Regions from separate parts of the Paenibacillus sp. FSL R7-0204 genome, predicted to be linked through region 1. Evidence: riboswitches for the same ligand, from Rfam matches in the RefSeq annotation. Region 1 holds a riboswitch; each other region holds the start of a gene.

Region 1 (4,620 bases):
AGGCTTCTGCCATCAGCAGCGGATCTGAGGCGGTAGCAATCGCTGTATTAAGCAGGACCGCTGCGGCTCCCATCTCCATCGCCTCGGCCGCCTCGGACGGTCTGCCGATTCCGGCATCCACGATCACCGGCAGATCCGTCTCAGAGATCAGAATCCGGATCAGCTCCTTGGTCTGCAGCCCGCGGTTGGAGCCAATCGGCGCTCCAAGCGGCATTACGGCTGCGGCCCCCGCTGCCTTCAGCCGCAGGGCTGCGGACAGGTCAGGACTCATGTAAGGAAGCACCACGAAGCCCTCTGCTGCCAGAATCTCGGTCGCCCGGATGGTCTCGGTATTATCCGGCAGCAGATATTTCTGGTCGTTGATGACCTCAATCTTCACCCAATTCCCCAGCCCCGCCGATCTCGCCAGCCGGGCAATCCGTACCGCCTCTTCTGCGGTGCGCGCACCGGAGGTATTGGGCAGTAAAGTCATGTGGGAAGGAATGTGGCTGACAATATTGTCACTGCTCTCCGGGTCCACCCGGCGCAGGGCAACGGTAATGACCTGTGAGCCTGATCGCGTAATCACCTCGGGTATGAGGGTGTTGCGGCTGTATTTTCCGGTGCCAATGAACAGTCTGCTGGTTAGAGTCACTCCGCCAATCATCAATGGGTCTTGCATGTTAACGCCTCCTGGGATAAGTTTTCGTGTTCAGCCTCCGCCTACAAAATGAACCAGCTCAATCCGGTCCCCTTCATTTAGTAACGCATCGCCATAAACCTCTCTTCCGGCAAGCTCGCCGTTCAGCTCGACAATCACCAGCTTCCCGGCCCACTCGGGCCGGGCCAGCAGATCCGCCAGCGTCCGGCAGCTCTCTTCCACCCTCTGGCGGGTACCGTTAACGGTCACATTCATGCCTGTTCACCTCCTGCTGTGCCCTGTGCTTGAGCCATATCCAGCGCTTCAGCCAGCTCTGCTGCCCTGTGAACCGCTGCCCTGTACGCCCGGGCCGCTGCCACCGGGTCCGGGGCTCCGCAGATCCCCGACATGACGGCAATGCCTGCTGCCCCTTGGGCTAACACCGCCTCGGCATTCCCCGGGGTAATCCCTCCAAGCGCAATCAGCGGGATGCAGCTCCAGCGGACGGCCTCTGCCAGCTGCGCAAGTCCCCGTGCCTGCTGTCCGGGCTTGCAAGCCGTCGGGAATACATGCCCGTAGAGGCAGTAGTCTGTTCCCTGCCTTCCAGCCTGAGCCGCCTCTTCCTGCGAGTGGACCGATCTGCCGATCCGCAGACCCGGTGCAAGGCCGCGCACTGCGGCTGGCGGGAGGCTATGCCAGGCTAACTGTACACCGCCTGCCCCGGCGGCCAGGGCAACATCGATCCTATCATTAATGACCAGCTTCGATGGCGGTACTCCGGCCTGAAGCATCTGCTGCGCCGCCGCCAGAAGTTCGCGGGCAGGCATGGATTTTTCGCGGAGCTGGATATAATCCACCATAGAATGCACCGCCGCGGCCCATTCAGCCAGCGCTTCAGGCGGCAGCCGCCCATCCGAGACCGCATGAATTTCGTACAACGCCCTTCCCCTCCCGTCTGTTCCAGCTCACTCTGCACCACTCCACAACACAAAAAAGACCGCCCCCCGTAAAGGAAGCAGTCTGGAATAGAAACAGGAATACCGGCACTTGCCGTATACCCCCGCTGCAATATTCGTTCTCCACTTCCCTACGCTGGTATAAACCAGATCAGGTTCAAAGGGTCCGGACACTACGTCCGTCTCAGCCTTGCGGCACCCCTAGTGATCGTTCTATGCGGTTGTTTTGTCTTGCTTGTTGTATATTAGCATATTATTCCTGTCAGGGCTATTCTTTCGTAGATTTTACTTCAATTACAAAAACCACAGATGAACTCCCTTCTGAAAATTTACCATCCTCGGTTGTCCAGAATGCTGATATGCCATAGTAATAAACGCCTTGTTCTTTTGGAGCATTAAAAGAGCCGTTCTGCAATGGAATTTGCACTTCTTTATCATCGACAAATTGCTGAACGGTTAACCCGCCGGGTGCCGGTTTATAAGCAAAAGCAACATGGATCCCCCCCTCAGGGGCTATAACAGTGGGAGTAACCCCCTGTACCATGGATTGTCCTCCTATATAATCCGCACATCCTAATTTCCCCCAGCAATAGCTGCCTTGGGTAACCGGAATTTGGGTTTTCCCGGAAGTAACAAGGGGTAGCGGCGGTGATTCCTGCTTAATTCTAACCCCAATGCTTTTTGCCTTTCCTTCCAATCTTGTATTTGCCACAAGTCTCCCTGCAAAAGGAGTCAAGTAAATGAACACTACCAGAAAAACTAAAATCCCCGCTGCAGATAGAATGATTCCTTTTTTTCTAAGCATCCCAATCCCCTTTCATATCCAATTATCTAAATAGACGGAATTATATTGTAATAGTTACAAGCGCTGAAAAAAAGCCTGCCGGCAAGCGGTTAGGCTTTTTTAAAATAGAATTTATATGTTGCACACGAATCTGCATCCAGCACCCATCAGCCGTTCACAACCTCGCCGCCGTTCACATGCATCACCTGTCCGCTCACATAGGAGGAATCGTCCGAGGCCAGGTATACATAAGCCGGTGCCAGCTCTTCAGGCTGTCCCGGGCGCTTCATCGGCTGGGTGCCGCCGAACTCACTGACCTTCTTCGCGTCAAAGGTTGAAGGAATCAGCGGGGTCCAGATGGGTCCGGGCGCTACCGCATTCACGCGGATGCCCTTATCGGCCAGATTCATCGACAGCGAACGGGTGAAGCTGAGAATCGCTCCCTTGGTGGACGAATAGTCCAGCAGCTGCGGGCTGCCGCGATACGCCGTGATGGAGGTGGTGTTAATGATCGTAGCGCCTTTTTTAAGATGAGGCATCGCTGCCTTAGTCAGATAGAACATGGAGAAAATATTCGTCCGGAACGTACGCTCCAGCTGCTCCGCTGTGATGTCCTCAATATGGTCCTGCGGATGCTGCTCCGCTGCGTTGTTGATCAGGATGTCGAGCTTGCCGAGTCCTTCAACGGTTTGACGAATCAGGCTCTGACAGAAGCATTCGTCCCCGATGTCGCCGGCGATCAGAATACAGGTTCTGCCCTCCTGCTCCACCTGGCGCTTGGTCTCCTCCGCATCCTCATGCTCGTTCAAGTAGGAGATCACCACATCCGCGCCCTCCTTGGCAAAATGAACGGCAACCGCACGCCCGATCCCGCTGTCGCCTCCGGTAATGAGCGCAGCCTTGCCCAGCAGCTTGCCTGCTGCCTTGTACGCCGGTGTCTCAAACTCCGGGAGCGGGTTCATCTCACTCTCAATTCCCGGGCGTTGATCCTGTACCTGCGGGGGCAGGGTTTTGACAGGTTGTTTGTTAGTGTCTGGCATAATCCATTCTCCTTTCGCTGTCCACAGTAATGTTGATTAATCATGTTAGCATGGCTTAAGGTCTGGTGTTTATGCATCAGGCAGTGTGCCTGCTTGGCTGTACGTTATGTTACTTACCACACTTGGCAGCCGCCCAAACAACCAATGTTCATTCCCGGCTGTCACGGATTTCTCTGGGGAGAGCCGGATAGTGAAATGATCTTACGGTATGTAAGGAACTTTTCCTAATCGAATATTATCTATATCCGCTAGGGGGAAAGCCCTATACTTTGTGAGGAAAGACAACTACCTTAACGGAGAGGACGCTTCCACCATGGGAAATGAGCGCATCTTGCTGGTGAACGGAACGGTAATCGATGGAACCGGACGGCCGCCGCTGCATCATACAAACATTGAGATTGTTAATGGCCGCTTCGGCACCATAACACAGCAAAGTGACATTAACGGGAGAATCGGGCATGACTCCGCAACAACAGTGATCGACCTTGAGGGTCTGTTCATTTTGCCGGGGTTTATTCACACCCATGCCCATACCAGCTTCAAGTACATACAGAATGAGCCGCTGCACGGATATCATACGGAATATTTGGCCGCGTGCCTAGCAGAAGGAATTACTACGATCCGCGATGAGGGAATGACTACGGCAGCATCGATTGACGATGTAGTCACACATACGCGGCAGCTGGAGAGCGGTGCTTTTCCCAGAATTCTTACGTCTGGCAAGGTCTTCACGGCTCCAGGCGGTTACGGTGGTCAGGAGCCTATCGGAGTAGGGAGTGCAGAGGAGGCGCGGCTTAAGGTTCGTCAGGTTTTGGGACAAGGAATACATTTCATCAAAACAGCGCTGGAAGACGGCTACGATCCTGCTACCGCCGGACTGCCCCAGCTGAATCAGGAGATTCTTGAAGCGATCTGCCAGGAGGCCCGGAGCATGGGCACTTACGTATCTGCTCATGTTACAAGTGCACGTAATCTTCAAGTTCTGGTGGATGCAGGGATCAGCGATGCTGCGCATATGATTTACGACCGGCTGGACGATCAACTGATAAGGCAAATGGTGAGCAGGAGCATCCGAATCGTTCCCACACTCACCGTACTCCAGATGTTCCAGGACAAATTCGGAGCGCCGCTGCTGGAGCAAGGCCTGGATAATCTCTGGAGATTTATTCAGGCGGGCGGGGAGATTGGCCTGGGGGATGATTTTATCGAAGAAGCTCCTCC
Region 2 (4,620 bases), 5.4 Mb from region 1:
ACCCCGGATTTTTTGGCTGCGCATAATAATCTGGCACTCGCCCATTTCTATATGGGCCGGTTCGCCAAGGCCAAGGAATGTCTGAATGAGGTGCTGAAGCAGGACCCCGGCAATCTGCACGCTCTGTGCAATATGGCCATCTTCCTGCAGTATGCAGGGGACAAGGAGCAGCTTGAGACGCTGCTGGGGATGCTTGAAGCAACGGTGCCCTTCCATCAGGAGCATGTATTCAAAATGGCTACAACTATGGGTATCCTGGGCCGGCATACCGCTGCTTACAGCCATTTCCGCCGTCTGCTGAAGGACGAGGAGGTCGCCGCAGACGCCGGCCTGTATCATTACTGTGCGGCAGCGGCAAGCAATAGCGGAAGACATGATGAGGCGCTGCGCTGCTGGAGACAGGCAGCCAAGCTGGACCCTGCTTCCGCTGTCCCGGCGTTCTTCCTGTCCCAGCTCCAGCAGGCCCGGGCAGAAGGACACCCTATGCCTGCTGTCAGCTATAATTATCAGCTGCCCTTCCAGGAGCAGTTGAAGCAGTGGAAGGGGAATACGGGCAGGTTCACTGAAGAAGTGCGGAATAATCCGCTGCTGCGCGCCTCGTTCTTCTGGGCGCTGCGCTACGGCGATTCCGCTACGAAGCTTCAGGTGACCGAGGCGCTCCGCTGGATTGAGGACGAGGAGATGTCCGAGGTGCTGCGCGGAGTTCTGGAGCAGGAGCCCCTGCAGGAGGACCGCCTGCAGGAGGCAGCATTGTTCAGCCTTCAGCGGCTGATCGGGGAGAACCTGAATGAAGCCGGCGGTTTGCCGGGCGAAGAGCAGGAGCCTGCGGCTGCTCCCGGACCGAAGGGGATACTGCCCGGAACCGGCGGCTTATCGCCGTCCACTACCCGTATTTGAAGCCATAGTTGTTCTAAGACACACACCTACTTGTAAGGAGGCCAATGTAATGTACAAAACGATTGTAATCGGAACAGGCCCGGCCGGGCTGACTGCCGCGATTTATCTGGCGCGTGCGAACCTGAGCCCGCTGGTAATTGAAGGCTTGCAGCCGGGGGGGCAGCTGACAACGACGACAGAAGTGGAGAACTTTCCAGGCTTCCCTGAAGGGATTCTGGGTCCTGACCTGATGGACAATATGCGCAAGCAGGCGGAACGCTTCGGCGCTGAATTCAAGAACGGCTGGGTGGAGTCGGTGGACTTCTCACAGCGCCCGTTCAAGGTAACCGTGGACGGGATGGGTGTACTGGAAGCAGAGTCGGTTATTATTTCAACCGGGGCTTCTGCAAGATATCTGGGCATCCCGGGCGAGCAGGAGAATGTGGGACGCGGGGTCAGCACCTGTGCGACCTGTGACGGCTTCTTTTTCCGCAATAAAAAAATTGTCGTCGTCGGCGGCGGAGACTCTGCCATGGAGGAAGCCAGCTTCCTGACCCGCTTTGCGTCCAGCGTAACGCTGGTTCACCGCCGTCCCGAGCTGCGTGCCTCGAAGATCATGCAGGACCGGGCGCGTGATAACAGCAAGGTAACCTGGGCCTTGAACCGCACACCGGTGGAAGTAACGGTAGGAGAGACCGGTGTGAAGGGCCTTACGGTGCTTAATAATGAGACAGGTCAGACAGAGCTGGTAGAGGCAGACGGTGTGTTCGTAGCAATTGGACACACGCCGAACACAGCCTTCTTGGGCGGTCAGATCAACACGGATGCTAATGGCTATATCGTGGTGAACCCGGGTACTACCGAGACCAACATTCCGGGTGTATTCGCCTGCGGCGATGTGCAGGATACCCGTTACCGTCAAGCGATATCGGCAGCGGGAACCGGCTGTATGGCCGCTATGGATGCCGAGAAGTTCCTGGAAGGCACCATGGTGCACGACTGGAGCGAATCACTGGACAAATAACGGGTTTACAAGAATTACCCGCACAGGTAAAATGTATTTAATTAGATAAGATACCCACTAGGGGAGCCTGAATAGGCTGAGACGGGAAAATTGAATTTCCGGACCCTTGAACCTGATCTGGATCATACCAGCGTAGGAAAGTGGAGTCGGACCTTTTTTGAATACAGTCTTATTTGGCTGTTTCTTTAATAAAGCCGCTCCAGGTGGAGCGGCTTTTTGACTTGCAGGAATCTATAGATTCTTCAGCTCAATCTGCTGCGTGACCTCTTATCTGATGAATGTACAGAACGAAGAGGAGGAGATTGAAATGACAGGAATGGTAAAAAACGAAGAGGTGGATCTTTCCGGATTCCCCGCAAGCCGTAAAGTGTATGTGGAGGGCACACGCCCGGATATCCGGGTTCCGATGCGGGAGATCAGCCTCAGCAGAACCGAAGGCGTTGCCGGGGAAGAGGAGAATGCTCCGCTGCGTGTCTATGACACAAGCGGTATTTATACGGATGCTGCGGAGGCGACGGATATTCGGAGGGGGTTGCCGCCGCATCGTTCAAGCTGGATCGCGGAGCGTGGTGATTCGGAGGAATACACCGGAAGGGCGGTGCGGCCGGAGGATAACGGAATCCGCAGAGAAGGGGCTTCCGCCGAAGCTTGTCCAGGACTGCGCAGGAATCCCCGGCGGGCCTATGCAGGCGGTAATGTGACCCAGCTGCATTATGCAAGGCAAGGGATCATCACACCGGAAATGGAGTATATTGCGATCCGGGAGAATATCCGGCCGGAGTTCGTAAGGGATGAAGTGGCAGCGGGCCGTGCCATTATTCCGGCCAATATCAATCACCCGGAGAGTGAGCCGATGATTATCGGCCGTAACTTCCTGGTGAAGATCAATGCGAATATCGGAAATTCTGCGGTCACTTCTTCTATAGAAGATGAAGTGGAGAAGATGCGCTGGGCGACACGCTGGGGGGCTGACACCATTATGGATCTATCCACCGGCTCCAAGATCCATACCACCCGGGAGTGGATTATCCGCAATTCTCCTGTGCCGGTTGGTACAGTGCCCTTATACCAGGCGCTGGAGAAGGTGAACGGCATAGCCGAGAACTTAACCTGGGAGCTCTACCGTGACACGCTGATTGAACAGGCGGAGCAGGGGGTGGATTACTTTACTATTCATGCAGGGGTGCTGCGGCGCTATATTCCGCTCACTGCCCGGAGAATGACCGGCATCGTATCCCGGGGCGGTTCGATTATGGCCGCCTGGTGCCTGGCCCATCAGCAGGAGAACTTCCTGTACACACACTTTGAAGATATATGTGAGATCATGAAGACGTATGATGTGGCCTTCTCACTTGGGGATGGCCTGCGTCCCGGCTCTATCGCCGATGCCAATGACGAAGCTCAGTTCGCCGAGCTGGAGACGCTGGGAGAACTGACGCTACTAGCCTGGAAGCACGATGTTCAGGTCATGGTCGAAGGTCCGGGACATGTGCCGCTGCACAAGATTAAGGAGAATATGGATAAGCAGCTTGAGATTTGCCGGGAAGCTCCTTTCTATACGCTTGGGCCGCTGACTACGGATATTGCACCCGGCTATGATCACATCACTTCGGCCATCGGAGCAGCGATGATCGGGGGGCTCGGAACGGCGATGCTGTGTTACGTTACCCCTAAGGAGCATTTAGGCCTGCCTGACAAGAATGATGTGCGCGAAGGCGTTATTACCTACAAAATTGCTGCACATGCCGCAGACCTCGCGAAGGGGCATCCGGGAGCGCAGGACCGTGACGATGCGCTGTCCAAGGCGCGGTTCGAGTTCCGCTGGCGCGACCAGTTCCATCTCTCCCTCGACCCTGAAAGGGCGCTCGCGTATCATGACGAGACCCTTCCGGCGGAGGGGGCGAAGCAGGCGCATTTCTGTTCGATGTGCGGACCTAAGTTCTGCAGCATGCGGATTTCGCATGATATCCGTAATTCCCATAGATGGAGTTAATCACTGTAATTTAGCTGCTAATACAGCGGAATCATAACATTCTTAGGCTATCCCCCAAGCTGAATGGCTTGCAGGGATAGTCTTTTTGTAGTTAGTGATTACAATCACAATCCACCCCTGTACCCTATGCTAAGCTGTTGTTGAGAAGAATTCTCATTAGTGAGGTGTGTAAAAGGATGAGCAAAGCGTTGAAGCTGGATGAACCGGTCTTTGAGCTGGTAACCAGGCACCCGGAAGTGGTGGAGATCATGGTGGAGCTGGGATTCCGTGATATTGCGAAGCCTGGAATGCTGCAGACTGCAGGAAGATTCATGACCCTGTCCAAAGGAATGAAATTAAAAAAAATAGAGCTGGAAACCGTTCGGCTGGCCTTTTGGCAGCATGGTTTCGAGATTATAGAATAGAAGGAGAGATTACGATGAGCGAACTGATTAATAACCGCGAGGTCGATATTCCGGAACAGACACGCCGTCAGGCTATGCTGAGAGAGATCATCAAGGAGCTGCATGCAGGCAAAAGCGTGGAGGAGGTTAAGGCGCGTTTTGAAGAGGCGGTAGGCGATGTTACGGTGGAGGAAATCTCCGCCATGGAGCACTCCCTGATGACCGAGGAAGGTATTCCGGTAGAGGAAGTACAGCGCCTCTGCTCTGTGCATACGGCGATTTTCAAAGGCTCGATTGAACAGATTCACCGTTCTTCTAAGCCTGAGGAGCAGCCCGGTCATCCC
Region 3 (4,620 bases), 990 kb from region 1:
TTCGGCAATCTCATCCACCTTCTTGATCTTGATATCCGGCTTCTGCTTCTTCAGGTCGAGGAAGGACAAGCCGTCATTAACGGTAGCATCGATCCGGCCGGAGGTCAGCAGATCAATCGCCTGATTGAAGCCCTCGGTGGATACGATCTCGGCACCGTTGTCTGTGGCGATTTTGCCGAGGTTACTGGTGAGCGACTGACCGGCTTTTTTACCCTTGAGATCAGCGAATGTCTTAATATCCTGATTATCCTCCGGCACGATCAGCACAGCCTTGGAGACAATATACGGATCGGAGAAATCATATTTCACTTTGCGCTCATCGGTGATCGAGACTTCATTGAAGATCACATCGAAGCGCTTCGCATCCATCCCTGCAAAAATCCCGTCCCACTGCGTCTCAATGAACTCCGGCTTCACACCCAGGCGCTTGGTGACTTCTTCGGCGATTTCGACATCGAAGCCCGTCAGCTTGCCGTCCGCATCATGGAAGGTGAACGGTGCGTAGGTCCCTTCGGTTCCGATGCGCAGCTTGCCGCTGGCTTTGACAGCCTCCAGACTGTTCTGCTCCCCTGAAGCTGCACCCTCTGAAGCCGCTGCCGTGGGTTCAGCCGCAGTATTGCCGCCCGCTGCTGTCTTGTTATCATTGGTTCCGCAAGCTGCAGCCGTGACCATGGTCAGGAGCAGCATAATAGTTAAACTCAGTTTTTTCATTTGATGAATCCCCTCTCATATCTTCTCTGCAGACACCAGCTTAGCTTGCCCCAATTTCTGCTCCTGCAACACAAAAAGCGACCCTCCGGGAAATGGAGAATCGCTGCTCTATGGACTACATAAGCTCTGCTTCTATATGGGTATTACTATACATGCATGATTTCCGGTGCTGCCTTCTCCTTAGAACGTTCAGTTCCGGAATGGCGGCCGCGGCGCAGAAGCAGTCCAAGAACCGCACCGCCAAGCGCGACAAACATCATAATGTGGAATGTGTCCGCGAAGCCCTGGGATAATACGGTTTGCTTAGCCAGCAGCAAAGCTTGCTGTGAAGCGCCTGCGGTGCTTTTACCGGCAGCCGCCGCCGCTTCCTGCATCTCTATGCCGCGCGCCGTTGTTCTTGCGGTCAGAATCGTAACCAGCGTCGAGACGGCCAGCGAAGTAATTACCTGCTGCATCGAGTTCGTCAGCGAGGTTACCCGGTTCACCAGATGGCTGGGCGCCTTGTTGAGCAGATGCGTGTTCATGGGCATCATCATCATCCCCATGCCCGCCCCGCACATGATCAGCGGAAGGATCAAATCACGGCTCTGCGTGGTAAGATCCACATGAGAATATTGAAATAATGCGCCGGAGACCAGACTGAGACCGCAGACCACGAGCCAGCGCACACCGATCCGGTCGAACAGTATCCCGGCAATCGGCATCATCAGCCCGGAAGCGATCGCTTGCGGCAGCAGCGTCAGACCGGTATCAAATGCGCCGAAGCCGCGGGCCTGCTGCAGAAATTGCGGGAGCAGGAATAACGCGCCGTATAAGCCGAACTGGGCAATCCACTGCACGATGATTCCTGTCGTGAAATCTACGGATTTCAGAATCCGCAGCTCCAGCAGCGGTGTCTTGGAGCGCAGCTCGGCGATGACAAAAGCAATCAGCGCCACAGCGCCCAGCAGCAGCCCAATCAGCGTCTTATCAGAGGTCCAGCTCTGAGCGCCCTGGCTAACCCCGTAAGTGAGCGATGCAAAAGCCAGCGGGCCAAGAACCATACCTAGCTTATCCATGCCGGGCACGCTGTTCTTCGCCGCACTCGGCAGCTTGCGCAGTCCAATCAGTACAGCAATGATGCCAATCGGAATATTAATGAGGAAGATCCAGCGCCAGGAATGGTATTCAACCAGCCAGCCCGACAATACCGGACCAATAGCCGGTGCGAACAGAACGGGAATGCCCATAATCCCCATGACAACGCCGACCTTACTTTTGGGAGCCAGTCTGTATACGTAGGCCATTCCTACAGGGAGCACACAGCCGCCGCCCAGTCCCTGAATAACCCGGAAAACAATCAGCCACTCGGCGCTGCTTGGTGTAGCGCACAGAATCGAGCCTATCGTGAACACAATTACCGCTGTCAGGAAGACCGTCTTGGCTCCGAACCGGTCAGACAGCCAGCCTGACAGCGGAATAACGGAAGCTTGGGCCAGCATATATCCGGTAACTACCCACTGCAGCGTATGCAGGTCCGTCTTGAAATCCACCACCAGCCTGGACAAGGCTACGTTCATCGCCGTACTGTCCAGCACAACCATAAATACTCCTGCAATAATAGCCAGCAGCGGAACCAGAATGCTGGACAGCCGGAAATCGGCTTCCTGCTTCAAGGTCTGATCCATGTCTCTTCTCCTCCTAAAGCTGTCCGCGTTCTAGATTGACCTGCGGGCAGATTGTTCTATATAATGAGTGAACGGACAACTGTCCGTAAGTGCAATTCATAGTCTACGGACAATTGTCCGTTGTGTCAATTCTTTTATTTATTTTTCTGTAAATCACTGATTTATTTCTGAAAGGGGTCCTCATGAACAAGCCAGACACCGATGCTGCACAGCTCCCGCGCTCAGCTCCGCAAGCCATAGAATCCGCTCCGCCAGTGTCCGCCGATCCTTATGTACAGCGGATTCTTGAAGCTGCCCGCCAGTTGTTCACTGAGAGCGGACTTGAGGCGGTCAGCATGTACAGCATTGCCAAGCGTGCAGGCATAGGGCAAGGCTCCCTGTACCGCCGTTTCACGGACAAGGGTGAGATCTGTTCTGCACTACTGAAGGGCAGCGCAGATCAATTCCTGTCCGGGCTGGAGCAGCAGGTCGCTGCCAGTGCCGGAGAACTCCCGGCTCTCGCTCAGCTGCAGAGCAGCATTGAGCAGATTGCCGATTTCATTGAGCAATATGCCGAGCTGCTGAATATGATCAAAGCCGAGTTCACCGGCAAGAAGCAGCTGACCCAGTTTGAGCATCCTTTTTTCCAGCGGCTGGGGGTGATGATGACAGAACTGCTAGAGCGCGCTGCGGCAGGGGGCGAGATTATTGACATTGATCCGGCCTTTGCGGCCACCGCCTTAATCTCTGTCCTCAGTCCCGATCTGTACCTGTATGAGCAGAAGCGGCACCACTCCTCCAAGCTGGACATCTCCAGGGGCATCATCACTTTGTTCGTGACCGGTCTGGCAAAGCGCTGACCGCCTGCCCTTTACAAGAGGAGAATTTGTGGTATATTAAGTAGCAATTACGAATTCAATAGCAACATTATTCACTAGGGGAGTCGGCCGACTGAGACGGAGCTTAAGCTCCGGACCCTTTGAACCTGATCTGGATCATACCAGCGGAGGGAAGTGGAGCAGAATGTATCAGTGGTTCTCATCACACCAGCAGCTGACTGTACCTTCCGCCCCATTCATTGCCTCCGGGAATGAATGGGGCTTTTTTGTGCTCCGCGAAGTATCTATTTCAACACGAGGAGGCTTCGTACATAGTCTTATGATCAACATTAGCAATCTATCCTATGCTTTCGGGACCGGTTCGTCCCGGACCCCCGTCTTCTCAGGGCTATCCATGAATGTGCAGCGCGGCGAATTCATTTCTGTCGTAGGCGGAAGCGGATCCGGCAAAAGCACTTTGTTCAAAATCATCGCCGGTCTGCTGGAGCCGGGCAGCGGCAGAATTATGCTGAATGGAGCCGAGTCCATTACAGCAGCGAAAAGGCTGGGCAGTGTGGCCTACATGCCGCAGCAGGATCTCCTCCTGCCTTGGCGGACCGTATTGGACAATTGTCTGCTGCCCTGGGAGCTCAAGCACAGCCGTCCCAAAGCGGCCGCCGTTGCCGAGATCCGTACCCTGCTGCAACGCTTCGGCCTTGAGGGAACCGAAGGGGCTTATCCCCAGGAGCTGTCCGGCGGGATGCGCCAGCGCGTGGCGGTCCTCCGCACCGTGGCGGCGGGAAACAACCTTCTGCTGCTCGATGAGCCGTTCGGGGCGCTTGATGCCATTACCAAGCGTTCGCTGCAGCGCTGGCTGCTGGAGTTATGGGCGGAGCTGGACAAGACGGTGCTGTTCATCACCCATGACCTGGAGGAGGCGCTCCTGCTCAGTGACAGAATCTATCTAATGACTGGCAGAGAGGGCAGCGGAATGCAAGAATTCTCAGCCGGTCTTCCCCGTCCTCGTCATCACAGTCTGAACTATGAACCGCAGTTCGCCGCCCTGCGTCAGGAATTGGAGCTGAAGCTATATGAGAACCGCCGCTCCTAGAAGATTGCTCCAGCATTACGGGCCGGCTGCCCTGCTCGCCCTGCTGACGCTTGCGGTATGGGAGACAGTAGCCCGGCTGGGCCTGGTCCCTCCCTTCATCCTTCCGGCTCCGTCCGCCATCTGCAGGGCCATGCTGGAGGAACGCCGCTTATTATTCGGGGTGCATCTGCCTGCTACCCTGCTTGAGGTACTCACAGGCTTTGCATTGTCGGTGATCTGCGGCAGCCTGCTGGGAATCGCCATGCACCTGTTCCGTCCGCTGGCCAAGGCGCTGTACCCGCTGCTGATTATCAGCCAGACGGTTCCGCTGATCGCGCTCTCGCCCCTGTTCATC

Evidence for each region. Region 1 has a riboswitch for thiamine pyrophosphate ahead of MKX42_RS23880 (thiamine phosphate synthase). Riboswitches for the same ligand answer to the same signal wherever they lie in the genome.
Region 2: it holds a riboswitch for thiamine pyrophosphate, as region 1 does, so the genes downstream of both, thiC (phosphomethylpyrimidine synthase ThiC) here and MKX42_RS23880 (thiamine phosphate synthase) in region 1, are expected to answer to the same signal.
Region 3: it holds a riboswitch for thiamine pyrophosphate, as region 1 does, so the genes downstream of both, MKX42_RS19595 (ABC transporter ATP-binding protein) here and MKX42_RS23880 (thiamine phosphate synthase) in region 1, are expected to answer to the same signal.

What each region holds. Positions count from the first base shown of each region.
Region 1 covers NZ_JBBOCA010000001.1:5,424,356-5,428,975, forward strand. The annotation lists gene MKX42_RS23870 (thiazole synthase) at 1-661, opposite strand, end outside; gene thiS (sulfur carrier protein ThiS) at 692-895, opposite strand; gene MKX42_RS23880 (thiamine phosphate synthase) at 892-1,557, opposite strand; TPP riboswitch at 1,687-1,788, opposite strand; gene MKX42_RS23885 (hypothetical protein) at 1,844-2,380, opposite strand; gene MKX42_RS23890 (SDR family oxidoreductase) at 2,527-3,399, opposite strand; gene MKX42_RS23895 (amidohydrolase family protein) at 3,713-4,620, shown strand, end outside.
Region 2 covers NZ_JBBOCA010000001.1:41,927-46,546, reverse strand. The annotation lists gene MKX42_RS00205 (tetratricopeptide repeat protein) at 1-897, shown strand, start outside; gene trxB (thioredoxin-disulfide reductase) at 947-1,900, shown strand; TPP riboswitch at 1,950-2,056, shown strand; gene thiC (phosphomethylpyrimidine synthase ThiC) at 2,208-3,893, shown strand; gene MKX42_RS00190 (DUF1858 domain-containing protein) at 4,070-4,297, shown strand; gene MKX42_RS00185 (DUF438 domain-containing protein) at 4,312-4,620, shown strand, end outside.
Region 3 covers NZ_JBBOCA010000001.1:4,432,176-4,436,795, forward strand. The annotation lists gene MKX42_RS19580 (amino acid ABC transporter substrate-binding protein) at 1-711, opposite strand, end outside; gene MKX42_RS19585 (DHA2 family efflux MFS transporter permease subunit) at 858-2,378, opposite strand; gene MKX42_RS19590 (TetR/AcrR family transcriptional regulator) at 2,561-3,217, shown strand; TPP riboswitch at 3,284-3,386, shown strand; gene MKX42_RS19595 (ABC transporter ATP-binding protein) at 3,381-4,286, shown strand; gene MKX42_RS19600 (ABC transporter permease) at 4,267-4,620, shown strand, end outside.